DNA from 3 places in the Pseudomonas viridiflava genome. Region 3 is predicted to be linked to each of the others. Evidence: predicted binding sites of a transcription regulator. Region 3 holds the regulator's gene; each other region holds the start of a gene.

Region 1 (6,034 bases), 560 kb from region 3:
CCTGCACCCTCTCGGCAACACCGGACAGGTCACGGGTGGCTGTCGCCGAATGCTGCATGCGCTGGTCGATGGCCTGGCTGTCGGCGTAGATGCGCGTCACCCGGTCGTTGATGCCGGTATTGGTCGTGGCGAACTGCTGGATGTGGGAGGCAATGTCGGCGAGCTTGCCATTGGTGGATTCGAAGTCGACGATCATGCTCTCGAAATGCCCCGAGGCCCGCTCCACGACCAATTGCGTTTCACGTGCGCTCTGGCTGATCTGGGTGGTCTGCTCGTAGGTCGAGCTGACTTCCAGCAGCATCGCATCGATGTTCTGTGAAATGTCGTCGGTGGCTTTGCTGACGTTTTGCGCCAGGGTGCGCACCTCGTCGGCCACCACAGCAAAGCCGCGACCGCTTTCACCGGCACGTGCCGCTTCGATGGCAGCGTTTAGGGCCAACAGGTTGGTCTGCGAAGAAATCTGCTGGATCAGGCCGACGATGGACTTGATGCTTGACGAACGCTGGTTCAGGGCAGACACCAACACGCCGAATTCATTGAGGCTGCTGGATATCTGGCTGATGTTGCCCGTCACTTCGAGCAGTTCGGAGTAGGAACCGCGCGCCATGCTCAGGTTCTGGGCAGTGGTGCTGGAAATACCCTGAGTCTGCTGCGACACGTCCTCAATGCTGCCGACCGCCATATTGCTCTGGTCCATGACCTCCTTTGCAAAGCGTGCCTGATCGGTCGCGCTGTCGCTGGAATCACTGATGTTCTTGAGCGAACGCGCGGATTCGACCGCGATCTGCACGGTCAGCGCCTGAATGCTGCTGATCACTTCGCGCTGCTTGGCGAGGAACCGGTTGCAGGTGCTGGCCAGCACGCGGATTTCATCATGGGTCAGCAGCGGCAGATCCTTGGACAGATCACCCTCGCCATTGGCGATTTCTTCCAGCGCACCGGTCATGAACATCACAGGCCGCACGATGAGATGACGCAGGTACCAGACCATGAAACTGACCATGCCCAGCGTGAACAGGGTGCTGATCAGAATCGCGTTGCTCAGCGCATCCAGCCTGCCCTCGATACGCGCCAGTACACCGGTTTCCAGCTGCGCACTGCGCAGCAACATCACGATGTCGGCACGAACAGACAGCGCCACCCAGTACAGCAGTGCACTGACGACGACCAACAGAAAAAGGCTTGAGAGCTTTTTGGTCAGGGTGTTGAAGAACTGCTTTTCGACCGACTCGTACAAGGCCTTTAACGTTTGCATGCAGCTGCTCCTGGGCGCGGAAGATGATCGGTTTCGATGGTTAACGTCTGTTAGTGCAAAAGCTTTAATGAACCGGAGCGATCAGTTTCGAAAAACACCTGATCGGGCGACAACCGCCTGCGAACAGGCGGTGGGCGAGCGGGTAGCGGAATGAGGCCGGATGAGGATCTGTAGACGTCAAAGCCGGAACCGATCCACCGAACGCGAGAGCTGCACTGCCAGGGCGGACAACTCATCTGTGGTGGTCGCGGTCTGGCCGATGACCCGACTGTTGTCCTCGGACATGCTGGCGATCATTTCCACCTGGTGGGCGATTTCATTACTCGCCAGGCTCTGTTCGCCAATCGTGCGAGTGATGTCGTTGACAAGGTGCGTGGTGCTCAGCGTGGCGTCGAGGATATCCCGGATGGCCTGCTGGACCTCGGCGGTCACCGCCATGCCTTTATCGACCTGGACCACCCCGGCTTCCATGCTGGTCACCGCCTCGCGGGTGCTTTGTTGAATGCGGGCGACCATGCCGGTGATTTCCTGAGTCGATGCGCTAGTGCGACCTGCCAGGCTGCGCACCTCATCGGCGACCACGGCAAAACCACGGCCCTGTTCACCGGCACGCGCCGCCTCGATGGCCGCGTTGAGCGCCAGCAGGTTGGTCTGATCGGCAATGCTCTTGATGACCTGAATGATGTTGAAAATAGCTTCCGATTCCTTGTCCAGCGTGCGGATCACCTGCGCCGACTGTTGCGCCGAACGGGCAATGCCGTCCATGTCGCTGACCACCTGATGGATCACCCGTCCGCCGTTCTTGGCCAGCGTCTCGGCCTGATTGGCCATTTCCCGTGCCTGTTCGGCGTGACGCGTGATTTCTTCGATGCTGGCGGTCATTTCGCTGGTGGCCGCCGACATGGTCGCCGCCGCCGAGCTTTGCTGCTGGCTGCTGCCCGCCACTTCGTGACAGCCGCTGCTCAATTGCCCGCTCATGCCACTGACGCCATGGGCGTTGCTGCGCACCACTTCGATCATGCCGCGCAGATCGCGCTGCATGACCGCAAGGCTGCGAATCAGCGCGCTGGCCTCATCACGACTGGTCGGCTCGGTAATTGGCTCGCTAAGGTCGCCATGCGCGATGCTGTCAGCGATGCGACTGGCCGACTGCAGGGGAATCATGATGCTGCGGGTCACCCAATGCCCCTGCGCGACCAGCAGCAACAGGCTGATGACCAGAACCACGCCAAGCGTGGTATTGGCGGTGCTGATGGCGTCGCGGGTGATTTCGCCGCTGGCTTTCGAGTTGTCTTCGATCAGGTCGCTCAACGTGGACATCTGGCCTTCAAGCTGGGTGAAGGCGGCAGAGAATGTACCCAGATCCTGTTGGGCGCGGTCAGGACTGTCCAGCGCGAGGCCGACAATTCGCTCGCCCGCGCTGATGTAGGCGTCGAGGCTGGGCTTGACCTTGTTCAGTTCGGCCTTGAGGGTGTCATTGATCGGCAGCGCCAGGTTGTCACTCAGCACTTTGCGGAACTGCGCGGCGTGCTCATTGAGGGAGGCCAGGACCTCGTCACGGGTGGTTTCGCTCTTGCCCAGCCCGACCAGCATCGCCGAGAGCACATCGGCGCGCAGGGCGTCGTGCATCATGTCGGCCTGCAGATGATTGCTCAGCGCGGTCATGCTGACCTCGTTGTCGGCCATCGCCGCCTCCATCCGGTTATTGCCCAGATAGCTGACCAGACTGATGATCAGCACAGCCAGTACCCCGGTGCCTATCAACAGAAACAAACGAAGTTTGATCGACATCCTGAAGCTCCCCTGCGGTCAATGAAATAACGCGAGCTGCGGATTGCTCTTATGCAAAGCTTATCGACGCCTGTTCACGGATATTTAAGACTATTTTCGGGGGGTTACCGGTTTAAATCGGATTGGATGTATCGAGCGTGCAGCGTCAGGCCCGCCGGACGGGCTCTGACGCGACAAGGGCTTTACTGTGTTGCGCGTGCCTTGGCGATTTCGTCGTACATCATCTTCACCAGACCGGCATCCAGTTGCTGGGAAAACTCGTCGATGACAGGTTTTACGCGCTCACGAAAACGGTCTTTCTCGGCAGGAGAAATGTCGTTGACCGCAATCTGCTTCTCCAGATTGGCCCGGGCATTGTCCATGCTGGCGGCCGTCACTTCACGCTGGAAGACCTGAGCCTTGGCGGCGGCATCGCGAATCAGTGCCTTTTCATCGTCGTTCAGACGATTCCAGGTTTTCTGACTCATGATCAGCGACTGCGGGTTGAAGATGTGCCCGGTCGCGGACAGGTATTTCTGCACTTCGAAGAACTTGCTGCCTTCGATTACTGTGTACGGATTTTCCTGACCATCGATGGTGTGCTGCTCAAGGCCGGTGTAGACCTCGGGAAACGCCATTGGCACCGGGTTGGCGCCAAGGGCCGAGAAGGTCTTCAGGTAGATGGGCGACTGAATGACGCGGATCTTCAGGCCCTGCATGTCCTCCAGGCGGGTGATCGGGTTCTTGCTGTTCGTCACGTTGCGAAACCCGAGGTCCCAATAGCCCAGGGCGACCAGCCCCTTGCTGTCGAGCTGCGCTGCGAGCTTCTGGCCGACCGGGCCGTCGATGACCGCATGGGCTTCTTTCACGTCGTTGAACAGAAACGGGAAATCGAGCATCGCGAAGTCAGGCGCCTGAGCGGCGAGAATCCCGGAATTGAGGACCGTAATGTCGAGCGTGCCGCCCTGCAAGGCTGACACGGTCTGCACATCGCCGCCCAGCGTGCCGCCGGGAAACAGCCGCACCTTGATCTTGCCGCCACTGCTTTCGCTCAGCAGGTCAGCGAATTTCTGTGCGCCCTGCCCTTGCGGATGCTCCTTGACGTTCTGAAACGCAAAACGCAGGGTGCGTTCGCGAATCTCTGCCGCATGGCTGGCCACACTCGCCAGCAACAGGCTGGTGGCGCAAGCGCCGGCCAACAGGGTCTTCATCAGTTTCTGCATGTCATTCTCCGGTCTTGTTATTGGAAATGGAGTGATTGAAAGCCAGCGGCTCCTGCCTCTTTGTCATCGGGTCAAAAAGCTCAGCGGAACCAGCACCAGTTGCGGGAACAGCACCAGCAACAACAGCACGACAAACTGCGCCAGCATGAAAGGCCAGACGCCTCGAATGATCTCGTCCATGCTGATCTTCGAGACGCCGCACACCACGTTGAGCACCGTGCCCACGGGTGGCGTGATCAGGCCGATGGCGGTGTTGATCAGAAACAGCACACCGAAATACACCGGGTCGATACCCGCCATGGTCACGGCAGGCATGAGAACCGGCGTCAGAATCAGAATGGTCGGGGTCATGTCCATCACCGTGCCAACCATGATCACCAGCAGCATGATGACCATCAGCAGCAGGGTCGGGTTGTCCATGAACGGCTCAAGCAACGCCGCCAGTTGGTCAGGCAGCTCCGCGATCGTCACCAGCCACGACGAGACCATGGCCGCAGCGACCAGCAACATCACCACCGAGGTGGTCTTGGCGGACGACAGCACCAGTTCGTACAGTTGATTGATCTTCAGTTCGCGGTAGATCACCAGCGACACGAACAAGGCGTAAACCGCCGCAACCACGGCGGCCTCGGTCGGCGTGAAGATGCCGAACTTCAGGCCGAACACGATGATCAGCGGCAAGCCCAGCGCCCATGAGCCATCCACCAGCGTGCGCAGGATTTCCTTGCCGCTGCGCTTGGGCGGCGGTTCGACGTTCTCACTGCGCGAGACGAACCACCAGGCGATGGCCAGTGCGGCACCCAGCATCAACCCCGGCACGATTCCGGCCAGAAACAGTTTCGAGATCGAGACCCCGGACGCGACACCGAACACGATGAAGCCGATGCTTGGTGGAATGATCGGCGCAATGATGCCGCCCGCCGCGATCAGGCCCGCCGAATGCGAGCGATTGTGCCCGGCATGAACCATCATCGGCACCAGCAATGCAGCCAGCGCGGCAGCATCAGCGACTGCAGAACCGGACAACGAGGCCAGCAGACAGGACGCGATGATCGCCACATAGCCAAGCCCGCCGCGCTTGTGCCCGACCAGCGCCATGGCGATGTTGACGATCCGTTTGGACAAGCCTCCGGCGTTCATCACCTCGCCAGCCAGCATGAAGAACGGCACGGCCATCAGCGGAAAGCTGTCGGCGCCGTTGAGCAGGTTCTGGGCGATGATCTGAGCATCGAACAGGTCCAGGTGCAGCATCAACGCGACACTGACCAGCAGCAGCGCGAACGCAATCGGAATCCCCAGCGCCATGCTGCCTAGCAGCGATCCGAGAAAGATCATCAGGGTCATGGTCGGTCACTCCGCGTAGCAGCAGGCGCATCGGATTTGATGGTGGTGTCGGCTTCGGCTTCGTTTTCCCTGACCATGACCAGCGCACCCTCATCCAGCCTGCCGCTCAGCGCCAGATACAACTGATACAGCAGGATCGCCGCAGCGCTGACGCCGAATACCAGCCCGGCTGCATAGAACACCGCCATCGAAAATCCGGACGCGGGCGCCACGACATGCAGGTTGATCACAGCCTGCTGCCAACTGCCGCTGGAAATCAGCCAGCAGATGTAGAGCATCAGCAGTTGTCCGGTAATCAGGCAGATGCGCCTGCCCATCGGCGGCAAGCGTTTGACCAGGCTGTCCAGGCCCAGATGTCCCCGCTCTTTCATCGCCACTAGCGCGCCAAGAAAGATCATCCACACAAAGAACCAGCGTGAGAGCTCTTCCGACACGCTGATGC
Region 2 (6,034 bases), 2.7 Mb from region 3:
TTCGCTGAACGACTTCTGCCCGGCAACGTAGTAATGGACTGCGCTCATGCCGATGCACAGTTTCAGCGTGCCCTGGCCCACCGTGCGCTGGAAGGTTCGCTCGGCCACATCACCCCAGGCCGCTGCCAGGTGTTGCAGCAGGTCGGTGTTGACGCCGGTGGGAATGAGCAGCTTGGCAGGACCGCGCTGATCGGCCGGCAGAGCGAGGTAATGATTGATTGCATCCGCCAGCGCCAGCGGCTGAATCCCCAGCATCCTGGGCATTTGTTCGTCGGTAAACAGCGTCCGGTACAGTGGTGGCTTGTCGCTGGCAGGGTCCAGAGCCAACAGGCTGTGCTCGTCGGCGGGCACCTGCAGCGTCACCAGTGCGCTCCACGCTTCAAGCGCGTCGGCCAGCTTGCCGATGTTCAACTGGCGCATCTGATTGCAGCGCGAACACCCCATCAACAGCGCGATCACGTAGGTCTGCTCTGAGCTGAGCGTGCGGGTGTGATGAGCCAGGGGTTCGTCTACCTGGGTGCGATGCAATTGGAACTGACGGGCAATCTGGTAGAGCTGGTGCAGTTCGAGCCAGAGGCCTTCCTGCACCGGGCAATACAGTTGATTGGCACGAATCAACGGTCCATTCAGGCCATGCAGAGCCCGCTGCAACGCCGTGGCGAGCATCGCGCTCTGGTCCTTGCTGTAGCGCGGGGCGATCTGCTGGATGACCTGCTTGTAGCCGGTTGCCAAGTGGTTTTGCAGCGCCTGACACAGGTTGGCGACCTTGCGCGGGCGTTCGTCGAGCACGATGGCCTGATTGAGAAAGTGCCGCTCAAGGTGCTTGCAGACGAAATAGACTTCGGGGCGCAACAATTCCAGCATCTGCAGGCGATTGTCGCTTGGGGTGATCAACTGGTTGAGTTCGCTGAGCCCCTGATACAACTGACGGGCCATTTCACCGAGGTTTGCCTTGGGCAGTCGGGAGATCCAGCGTTTGAGGTCGCGGGGCGTGGGTTCACTGAATGACAGGCTCGACTGCGTTGGCGTGGGGGCACGCAACAACAGAGGAAGGCTCAAATTACTCATGTGACAGGTGAACTCCAACGACTCTCTGGCCCGGACGGCGACTCCATGCTGGCAATGAGCCACATCCTTCGGTAGGAGGATGTGGACCCGGTGCCACTGAAAAAGTGCAACGTATCCTTACGCACCGATGCTGTGACTCTACCAGTATCGGTGCAACCACGCAGCTATTATGGCCTGACGCCATCAAGCCTCGGTGGTTTGCTTCGCAGCGCCGAGCGCCTGCCCCATCTGAACCTTGGAGAGGGCGCTCAACTGCTCGGCCCACTTCACCTGGTTCGGTCCGAACAGCACGATGGCTGTGGAACCCAGCTTGAAGCGACCCATCTCGGCGCCTTTTTCCAGATGGATCGGTGCACGTGCGGCTTCGTCGTAGCTGAATGTCTTCAGTTCGCGCTTGGGTGGCGTGACCAGCCCGGCCCAGACCGTTTCAACCGATGCAACGATCATGGCGCCGACCAGTACGACAGCCATCGGGCCGCGCTCGGTATCGAACAGGCAGACAACGCGCTCGTTGCGGGCAAACAGCTCTGGAACGTTTTCGGCCGTGGTCTGGTTGACCGAGAAAATACGGCCAGGCACATAAACCATTTCACGCAGCGTGCCGGCCAGAGGCATATGCACGCGATGGTAGTCCTTCGGCGACAGATAAACAGTGGCAAACTCGCCGCCCATGAACGGCGCGGACAGTTTTGGATCGCCGCCCAGCAGTTCAAGCACGCTGAAGCTGTGACCCTTGGCCTGGAAGATGCGGCCGTGATCGATCGAGCCCAACTGGCTGATGGTGCCGTCGGCAGGCGAAAGCACCGCGCCCGGCGTGTTGTCCAGCGGGCGGGCATCGGCTTTCAATGCGCGAGTGAAGAAGGCATTGAAGTGCTCGTAAGCGGTCAGGTCTTCGACCAGTGCCTGCGACATGTCGACCTGATAGCGGCGAACGAACCAGGCGGTGAAGGCGTTCTTGAACCAGGTCACGCGGCATTCGGCAACCAGACCGGCAATACGGGACAACAGATGATGCGGCAACAGGTACTGGCTGAGGATAAACAAACGATCTTTCATGGGTATTCCTGAACTTGATAAGGAAACGGGCGGTGCTCGAAAAGATGAGCACGGCCCTGGTCATTTTTCGACAGGCGTGTCCGGGTGGTTGCCCCATTCGCCCCATGAGCCGGCATACGCCTTGACCCGGGGATAGCCCAGCGCCTTGGCCACCAGATAGGTGAAGCCGGAGCGGTGATGAGTCTGGCAGTGGGTGATCACTTCCTTGTCGGCTGTGATGCCCAGGTCCTGCAGAATCTGTGGCATGTCATCGCGAATGCGCAGTTGGCGTGCCTTGTCCATGCCAGCCGTCCATTCGAAGTTGACGGCGCCCGGTACATGCCCGGCCTTGGCCGCCAGCACTTTCTCACCCGAGTATTCGGTAGGTCCGCGTGCATCCCAGATGGCCAGATCGGCAGCGCCCAGTCGGCTTTGCAGGTATTCGCGGGTCGCCGTCGGCTCGTCGTGCAGCTTTAGCGCAACCGGGCCGCCCGCCATTGGCGGAACGTCCCGGGTCAGCGGCAGTGACTGGGCTTCCCAGGCCAGCAGGCCGCCGTCCACGTAGTGATAGCGATGGTGGCCGATCACGTCCAGCAACCAGATGAAGCGCCCGGCCCAACCGCCGCCTTCGTCGTCATAGACAACATAGACGGCATCGGGGTTGTGGCCCAGTTCGCCGAACAGCTTTTCCAGATCGGAGTGCGCGGGCAGCAGGCCGGGCGCAGGTGGCTGGCCGAGTTGAGTGCGCTTGGGATCAACGAAGCGAGCGCCAGGGATATGCCCTGCGTCGTAGCGAGCGCTGCTGGTCAGATCCACCAGAATCAGTTCCGGGGCTTCCAGGCGCTCGAGCAGATCGTTGGGCTCGATGACCAACGGTAAGCCAGCGAATACGGACATTTGCAGCCTCCGATGAAAAGAAAGATGCGAATTGTACGCCAGGCCTCAGGCTTTGCGATGACTAAAGATGCCCAGCGCGCGTTCAATGCATTGCGCGGTTTTTCCGAATGCCTGAACGGAAATTTCCGACAGCGCACCGCCGCCCTGATCCGCCACCACCAGCATCATGACTTTGCCGTTGCTGCTCAGGGAGCGAATCAGCCAATGCTGACCGCTGAACAGCGTTTTGAGCGGCGCAGGCAGCAGGGCAGAAAACTGGGCGATGTTGGCAGGTGTCATGCGCAACTGTGTCGGCTGGGTCAGGAGCCGTTGCAGCACGGTGCTTTCCTTCACGAACAGCTGCATCGCTGCAGCCTCGGGCGCCAGTCCTGCAGACTGATGCACGCGCAGCGCTGTTCCGGTCTTGTCCATCATCAACAGCATGACCCGCTGCATGCCGCAGGCGACAAGCGCTTCGCGTGCAGACGTGGTCAAGTGCATCGCATTGATAAACGGCGTCGGGTCCTGCAGCAGTTCGGCGCATTGCTTGCGCCAGAGCTGCAGCGCGTCGGCCGAGGGCGGTGGCGCAGGATCGTTGTCTCGCCTTACGCGGCGCGCATCCCAGGGCCAGATCAGCGATTCGGCTGGATGCCACAAGTCCTTTTCGCTGTGATGGCGTGCGCTGCTGGCCGCATTCTGGTGGGCCTGCTGCTGAACGTCATCCAGAGGCTGTTGCAGGTACAGGCTGGTGAGTCGCTCCCAGCGCAGGCAGTGCGGACTGTTCCATGCGTGCTGCGCAGCCAGCGCCAGTCCGTTGCCCAGCAGTACGGTATTGGCGGGCTGGTTGAGCCAGCGACGCAGGTTGGGATCGGCATCCATCAGCTGCTGTTGCAGCAGCGGATCCTGATCTTCGCGCGCGATCCGCAGCACCTTGACCAGATCACGCCGCTCGTTGAGCAGCAGTTTATAGCCACGGGTCACCCAGACCGGCAGGCGCCAGAACTCGGCGAGCGCAAGCGCCAGTTCCAGCAGGTTGACGCCGAACAGTTCCTTCTCGACGGCAATGCTGGAATGGCCTTTGTGAATGACCCGCAGCTCCAGTTCCTCAAGCAGCTTTGGATAGGCAAGCGCCATCGGCCACAGCGGTGCCAGAAACAACAGGCTGCCCAGATGAATGTCCTGCCACAGTCGCGCCAGACGGCTGGCGAACAGCCCGTTGGCCTGTTGTGTGGCGTGCTGACTGATCAGGATCAACTGACGGAAAGCGGCCGGAATTTCTTCAGGCGGCTTGGCGGGCAAGCGACCCAGCAGCACCTCCGTGCGTGCCAGACCCAGTCGGTTGATCGCGATTTCCAGGCTCTCGGCCTGTTCAGTGATGCCGTGCGTGTGGTGATTGGCCTCGCGCATCACGCTGAGCACCAGTGCAGGACTTTCCTGCATCATTTCCGCAATTTCACGCAACGAGCGGCGACTGTCATTGAGTGCCGCACGAACCCGGTCGTGGTTGGCCGCAGGCACGGGCAGATCGACGCCGTCGAGCAGTCTGACCCAGGATTCAAGCGTCTTTGGAACCGGCGGATGTGGAACATGCGTTGTCGACATTCGATGCCCTGTGCAGCTGATTTTCGAGCTGGGAGGCTGCCAGCGTTCTGGGGCGCGACAGCCTTTTTCGATCCCGCGATTCCGGGCGGAACTGGTTTTTTAGCAATAACTGCCTATAGTCTGGCCCAGTTAGGCCGATAAGGAGAAGAAGAGTTTCAAGAACTTCCGGACTGTCCCTGAACCCGACTCAGTAAAGTATTTTCTCCTATGGCTAAAATTATCGGCATCATTGTCGTTTTCGCGAGTGTCCTCGGCGGATACGTCCTGTCTCACGGCAAGATCATGGCCCTGTTTCAGCCCTACGAGGTGTTGATCATCGGCGGTGCTGCGCTGGGTGCATTTCTGCAGGCCAACCCTGGCCACATGACCATGCACGTGTTCAAGAAGTCGCTGAAAATGTTCGGCACACGCTTCACCCACGCCTATTACCTTGAGGTGCTGGGGCTGGTTTACGAGATCCTCAACAAGAGCCGTCGCGAAGGCATGATGGCGATTGAAGGGGATATCGAAGAGCCGGCCGCAAGCCCCATCTTCGCCAAATACCCAGGTGTACTGAAAGATGAACGCATGACGGCGTACATCTGCGATTACCTGCGCATCATGTCCTCGGGCAACATGGCTCCCCACGAGCTGGAAGGCCTGTTCGACATGGAACTGCTGAGCATGAAGGAAGAGCTCGAGCATCCGTCGCACGCCATCACCGGTATTGCCGACGGCATGCCCGGTTTCGGTATCGTCGCGGCGGTACTGGGTATCGTAGTGACCATGGCGTCCCTGGGGTCGGGCGACAAGGCGGCCATCGGCATGCACGTAGGTGCGGCACTGGTGGGTACCTTCTTCGGTATTCTCGCGGCTTATGGTTTCTTCGGTCCGCTGGCCACTTCCCTGGCTCACGATGCCAAGGAAGAAATGAACGTCTACGAATGCATCAAGGCTTCTCTGGTGGCCTCGGCCTCCGGCATGCCGCCTTCGCTGGCCGTCGAGTTCGGCCGCAAGGTTCTGTATCCGCTGCATCGCCCCAGCTTCAGTGAGCTGGAACAAGCGGTTCGCGGTCGCTAAGCCATGGAAAATAATCAGCCGATAATCATCAAGCGCGTCAAGCGCTTCGGTGGAGGGCATCACGGCGGCGCCTGGAAAATCGCCTTTGCCGACTTCGCGACGGCCATGATGGCGTTCTTCCTGGTGCTGTGGCTGATGTCGTCCGCCACGCCCGAGCAGTTGATTGCCGTGGCCGGTTACTTCAAGGATCCGGTCGGGTTCTCCGACAGCGGTTCGCCCTACGTGATCGACCTGGGCGGCTCGCCGGAAATGTCGCCTAACCAGACGCTCAACCCTGAAGTGAAGACCACACCTTCGCCGGATACGGTGCCGATCGAGTCCGACACCTCGGAATCCAAGGCTGAAGAGGTCGAGCAGGAACGTCTCGAAATGCTTCTGCAGGAATTGCAGAACA
Region 3 (6,034 bases):
GCCTTGCGCTTCGGCGTGCCCGAGGTGGTCGGATGGGCCGGGGCATGCGTCTGTGGCTGGGCATGGGCTGCATGCGGCGCAGGCACTGCAGTACGCGGCGCAATCGTGCGTGCAGGCGTGGTCGATGCAGGTGCCGGCGCAGCGGTACGGGCAGCGGGCGCAGCGGATGAGGAAACCGGAGCAGCAGAAGCAGAACTCGCGCCGCTGAGACGACGGTTACTGCGTGAGATGCTGTTGATCTTCTCGCACAGCAGTTGCTTGACCTTCTGCGGGTTGCGCGAGATGTCTTCAAAATTCTTGGGTAAAAAGTCCACGGCACCGGCGTCCAGCGCATCCAGCGTGACGCGTGCACCTTCGTGCGTCAGCGAGGAAAACATCAGAACCGGGGTCGGGATACGCTGCATGATGTGACGAACTGCCGTAATGCCATCCATCATCGGCATTTCGTAGTCCATGGTGATCACATCAGGCTTGAGGGCCAGCGCCTGTTCGATCGCTTCCTTGCCGTTGGTTGCCGTGCCGACAACCTGGATGTTGGGGTCCGAAGAAAGAATTTCCGTAACGCGGCGGCGGAAGAAACCGGAATCATCCACCACCAGGACCTTGACTGCCATAAACACTCCAATAGGCGCCGCAGGCAGCCGAAGCTGCCCGCAACCCCAGAATCAAATACGCCGTGCGGCGTAACGCTTGAGCATGCTCGGTACATCGAGAATCAAGGCAATGCGACCGTCACCGGTGATGGTGGCGCCCGACATGCCTGGCGTACCTTGCAGCATCTTGCCCAGCGGTTTGATCACCACTTCTTCCTGACCGACCAGTTGATCGACGACGAAGCCGATGCGCTGGGTGCCGACAGACAGAATCACCACGTGCCCTTCACGCTGCTCTTCATGCGCTGCCGAACTGACCAGCCAGCGCTTGAGGTAAAACAGTGGCAAGGCCTTGTCACGCACGATCACTACTTCCTGACCATCGACGACGTTGGTGGTCGACAGGTCCAGGTGGAAGATTTCGTTGACGTTGACCAGCGGGAAGGCAAAGGCCTGATTGCCCAGCATGACCATCAGGGTCGGCATGATCGCAAGCGTCAGCGGAACCTTGATGACGATCTTCGAACCCTGACCCTTGGTCGAGTAGATGTTGATCGAACCGTTGAGCTGGGAAATCTTGGTTTTCACCACGTCCATGCCCACACCACGACCGGACACGTCGGAAATCTCGGTCTTGGTCGAGAAGCCGGGTGCAAAGATCAGGTTGTAGCAGTCGGTGTCGCTGAGACGGTCCGCAGCATCCTTGTCCATGACACCGCGCTTGACGGCGATGGAGCGCAGCACGTTGGGGTCCATGCCCTTGCCGTCATCGGAGATGGACAACAGGATATGGTCGCCTTCCTGCTCGGCCGCCAGAATCACCTTGCCGCCGCGGGACTTGCCGGTGGCTTCGCGTTCTTCCGGGGTTTCGATACCGTGGTCGACGGCGTTGCGCACCAAGTGGACCAACGGGTCGGCCAGTGCCTCGACAAGGTTCTTGTCCAGGTCGGTCTCTTCACCCACCAGTTCCAGGATGATCTCCTTCTTGAGCTGGCGAGCCAGGTCACGAACCAGACGCGGAAAGCGGCCGAAGACTTTCTTGATCGGCTGCATGCGGGTTTTCATCACCGCGGTCTGCAGGTCTGCGGTTACCACGTCCAGGTTGGAAACGGCCTTGGACATGGCTTCGTCGCCACTGTTCAGACCCAGGCGAACCAGTCGGTTACGCACCAGCACCAGTTCGCCGACCATGTTCATGATCTCGTCCAGCCGCGCAGTATCGACGCGCACCGTGGTTTCGGCTTCTGTCGCGACCGGCTTTTCGCCAGTCGGGGCAGGAGCACGGGCGGGAGCAGGTGCAGCAGCCTTGGCTGGCGCAGGCTCGGCCTTCGCAGCAGGTGCAGGCGCCGCAGCGGGCTTGGCAGCAGGAGCCGGGGCAGCGGCCGCAGCAGGTGCGGGCGCCTTGGCCGCGATGGCCTCAGGCTCGAACTTGCCCTTGCCGTGCAACTCGTCCAGCAGGCTTTCGAATTCGTGATCGGTGATCTCATCCGAAGCTGCAGCCTTGGCCGTCACTGGAGCCTTGGCCACAACGGCCTCGGCAGCAACCGGCGCGACGACAGCAGCGTCGAACGACCCTTTGCCATGCAACTGATCCAGCAATGCTTCGAACTCGTCGTCAGTGATCTCGTCACTGGCCGGTGCGCTGCCGCCAGCCTTGGCCGCAGGGGCCGGTGCTGGAGCGGCATCGGCGGCAAACTTGCCCTTGCCGTGCAACTGATCGAGCAGGGATTCGAATTCCTGATCGGTGATTTCGTCGCTCGACGAGGCCTGAGCGGCCGGGGCCGCAGCAGGTGCTGCAATCGGCTTGGAGCCGTGCAGCGAATCGAGCAGCTGTTCGAATTCGTGGTCGGTGATGTCGTCGCCGCCAGCCGCCTCGGCAACCGGAGCAGGCACTTCAGTTGCCTCGGCCACAGGTTCAGGCTCGGCAACCGCATCATTGGATTGTGGTTCAGCCAGACGCGACAGCGCCGCCAGCAGTTCCGGCGTCGCAGGCGTCAGGTCAGTACGTTCGCGCACCTGGCCGAACATGCTGTTGACGGTGTCCAGTGCTTCCAGGACCACGTCCATGAGCTCGGAATCAACGCGCCGCTCACCCTTGCGAAGGATGTCGAACACGTTTTCGGCGATATGGCAGCACTCCACCAGCTCATGGAGCTGGAGGAAGCCGGCGCCCCCTTTTACAGTGTGAAAACCGCGAAAAATTGCATTGAGCAGATCAGCATCATCCGGTCGGCTTTCCAGCTCGACCAATTGCTCTGACAACTGCTCCAGAATTTCGCCGGCCTCTACCAGAAAATCCTGAAGGATTTCTTCATCGGCGCCGAAGCTCATGGGGGTGCTCCCTAAAATTAACCGTCAACAGACCTAGAAGCCGAGGCTCGATAGCAGATCGTCTACATCATCCTGTCCGGATACGACGTCTTCACGTTTATCGGCATGAATCTGCGGACCTTCACCCTTGGCGAGATGTTTTTTAGGATCTTTTTCTGCAAGGATGGATTCTTCGTCATGTTCGATGCCTGCGAAGCGATCGACATGGCTGGCCATGAGCACCAGCTTGAGCAAATTGCCTTCCACTTCAGTGACCAACTGCGTGACACGCTTGATCACCTGACCGGTGAGGTCCTGGTAATCCTGGGCGAGCAGAATGTCATTGAGGTGCGCGGAAACCTCGTGAGTTTCCTTCTCGGTACGCGTCAGAAAACCATCGACCCGCTTGGCGAGATCGCGAAATTCCTCGGCACCGATTTCGCGGCGCATGAAGCGCCCCCAGTCTTCACTCAACGCCTTCGCGTCGGCGCTCAGACCGTTCATGACCGGCGTGCTTTCCTCGACCAGATCCATGGTGCGGTTGGCCGCATTTTCGGTCAGCCGCACGACGTAACCCAGACGCTCGGTGGCATCCGTGATCTGCGATACCTCCTCGGCCTGAGGCATGTGCGGATCGATCTGGAAGTTGACGATTGCACTGTGCAGCTCACGAGTCAGCTTGCCCACTTCCTGATAAAGGCCGCGGTCGCGTGTCTGGTTGAGCTCATGGATCAGTTGCACAGCTTCGCCGAAACGACCTTTTTCAAGGCTGGTGACGAGTTCCTGCGCGTGTCTTTTCAGGGTCGACTCAAAGTCGGCCATCGAATCATTGTTATCCATAGCGCCCTCGCGGCATGCATCAGCTATTGACGCGTTCAAAGATCTTTTCGATCTTCTCTTTCAGCGCTTGAGCCGTGAATGGCTTGACCACGTAACCGTTCACCCCGGCCTGTGCAGCTTCGATGATCTGCTCACGCTTGGCTTCAGCGGTGACCATCAGCACGGGAAGGCTCTTGAGGCGCTCGTCCTGACGGACCTGGCGCAACAGATCGATACCGGACATGCCAGGCATGTTCCAGTCCGTCACCAGAAAGTCAAAGGCGCCGCTCTGCAGCATCGGCAGCGCGGTCAGACCGTCGTCCGCTTCCGATGTGTTGGTGAACCCCAGATCACGCAACAGGTTCTTGATGATCCGCCTCATCGTTGAGAAGTCATCAACGATGAGGATTTTCATGTTCTTGTCCAATTCGACCTCCAAGCAGTCTTTAACGCGTTCAGCACCTGAACACGCTGTTCACTCAATACTGGCACAGCACACCCCCGGCTGTACGAAACGACGACGGGCTTGGCAAAACGACAGGTACAGACCTGAACGAACAGCCCATCGAGGCACCGCCCGACAGGCTCCTGCCTTGTCTATCCTGTTACCACGTAACGCTCTGCACAGCCGGCTTGAAGCCAATGTGCGGACCAGGCCGCACCTTGACTGTCAACGCGCTCGCCACTCCCCCAAACGCCCTCGCAAACGAGCTGCGCACTGGCTGTGTAACTGACTGACCCGCGATTCGCTGACCCCCAGGACCTCTCCGATTTCCTTGAGGTTCAGCTCTTCGTCGTAGTACAGCGCCAAGACCAGACGCTCACGCTCCGGCAAATTGGCAATCGCATCGGCCAGGGCTGCCTGGAAGCGCTCGTCTTCCAGGTCCCGTGACGGTTCAAGCGAACCGCTGGCACCGTCCTCGTGCAGCCCTTCATGGTCGCCGTCCTGAAGCAGGTCGTCGAAACTGAAGAGGCGGCTGCCCAAGGTGTCATTCAAAATCCCGTAATAATCATCGAGACTCAACTGGAGTTCGGCAGCAACCTCGTGATCTTTAGCGTCACGTCCGGTTTTCGCTTCAATTGCGCGAATTGCGTCGCTCACCATGCGCGTATTGCGGTGGACCGAGCGAGGCGCCCAGTCACCCTTGCGCACTTCGTCGAGCATGGCGCCACGAATACGGATACCCGCATAGGTCTCGAAACTCGCACCCTTGGTGGAATCGTATTTGGTCGAGACTTCGAGCAGACCGATCATGCCGGCCTGAATCAGGTCCTCGACCTGCACACTGGCTGGCAGGCGAGCCAGCAGGTGATAGGCGATACGTTTGACCAGAGGCGCATAACGCTCGATCAGCTCGTACTGCGAATTCCGGGAAGCCTTGCTGTACATCTGATAGCCGCTCGCTGTCATTGGACAGGCCCCGCACTGGTCTGGTGAACGAGTCGTTCGACGAAGAATTCAAGGTGACCCCGTGGGTTGGCCGGCAACGGCCAGGTGTCGACCTTCTGGGCAATGGCCTTGAATGCCAGCGCGCATTTGGAGCGCGGGAAGGCTTCGTAGACGGCACGCTGTTTCTGAACGGCCTTGCGCACGCATTCGTCGTAGGGCACAGCCCCGACATACTGCAGCGCAACATCCAGAAAGCGGTCCGTGACCTTGGTCAGCTTGGCGAACAGATTGCGGCCTTCCTGAGGGCTCTGGGCCATGTTGGCCAGCACCCTGAAACGATTCATGCCGTAGTCGCGGTTGAGCAACTTGATCAGTGCGTAGGCATCGGTGATGGACGTCGGCTCGTCGCAGACCACCAGCAGGACTTCCTGCGCGGCGCGTACAAAGCTGACCACCGATTCACCAATGCCGGCTGCCGTGTCGATCACCAGCACATCGAGGTTGTCGCCAATCTCGCTGAACGCCTGGATCAGACCGGCATGCTGGGCAGGCGACAGATGAACCATGCTCTGGGTGCCGGAAGCGGCAGGCACGATGCGCACGCCGCCCGGCCCCTGGAGAAGCACGTCGCGCAACTCGCAACGGCCTTCTATGACATCGGCGAGCGTGCGTTTGGGTGTCAGCCCCAGCAGGACATCGACATTTGCCAGACCCAGATCGGCGTCAAGAAGCATGACGCGTCGACCGAGCTCAGCCAGGGCCAGTGAGAGGTTCACTGACACGTTAGTCTTACCGACGCCACCTTTGCCGCCAGTCACCGCAATAACCTGTACGGGATGCATGCTGCCCATGTTATTTCTTTACCTTGTCTTGCGTAGACCGAAGCCACATTGGGGGCTGCACGTTCGCGAACGAACAATGC

Evidence for each region. The regulator FliA, encoded in region 3, starts transcription of late flagellar genes. The targets are predictions, from matches to a motif close to CTAAAGTTTNNNNNNNNNNNGCCGNTAA.
Region 1: CFBP1590_RS11445 (methyl-accepting chemotaxis protein) is a predicted target of FliA. The motif match lies at 1,296-1,323, and genes of this name have one in related genera.
Region 2: motA (flagellar motor stator protein MotA) is a predicted target of FliA. The motif match lies at 4,695-4,722, and genes of this name have one in related genera.

What each region holds. Positions count from the first base shown of each region.
Region 1 covers NZ_LT855380.1:2,466,856-2,472,889, reverse strand. Annotated here, with positions in the region: gene CFBP1590_RS11445 (methyl-accepting chemotaxis protein) at 1-1,255, opposite strand, end outside; gene CFBP1590_RS28435 (methyl-accepting chemotaxis protein) at 1,433-2,158, opposite strand; partial or broken gene CFBP1590_RS28430 (MCP four helix bundle domain-containing protein) at 2,291-3,046, opposite strand; gene CFBP1590_RS11435 (TRAP transporter substrate-binding protein) at 3,229-4,248, opposite strand; gene CFBP1590_RS11430 (TRAP transporter large permease subunit) at 4,312-5,592, opposite strand; gene CFBP1590_RS11425 (TRAP transporter small permease) at 5,589-6,034, opposite strand, start outside.
Region 2 covers NZ_LT855380.1:5,312,001-5,318,034, reverse strand. Annotated here, with positions in the region: gene CFBP1590_RS23925 (cyclic-di-GMP receptor FimW-related protein) at 1-1,068, opposite strand, end outside; gene asd (archaetidylserine decarboxylase) at 1,252-2,130, opposite strand; gene rhdA (thiosulfate sulfurtransferase) at 2,185-3,000, opposite strand; gene CFBP1590_RS23910 (HDOD domain-containing protein) at 3,046-4,581, opposite strand; gene motA (flagellar motor stator protein MotA) at 4,789-5,640, shown strand; gene motB (flagellar motor protein MotB) at 5,644-6,034, shown strand, end outside.
Region 3 covers NZ_LT855380.1:1,908,365-1,914,398, reverse strand. Annotated here, with positions in the region: gene CFBP1590_RS09055 (protein-glutamate methylesterase/protein-glutamine glutaminase) at 1-614, opposite strand, end outside; gene CFBP1590_RS09050 (chemotaxis protein CheA) at 666-2,924, opposite strand; gene CFBP1590_RS09045 (protein phosphatase CheZ) at 2,958-3,743, opposite strand; gene CFBP1590_RS09040 (chemotaxis response regulator CheY) at 3,763-4,137, opposite strand; gene fliA (RNA polymerase sigma factor FliA) at 4,393-5,133, opposite strand; gene fleN (flagellar synthesis regulator FleN) at 5,130-5,963, opposite strand.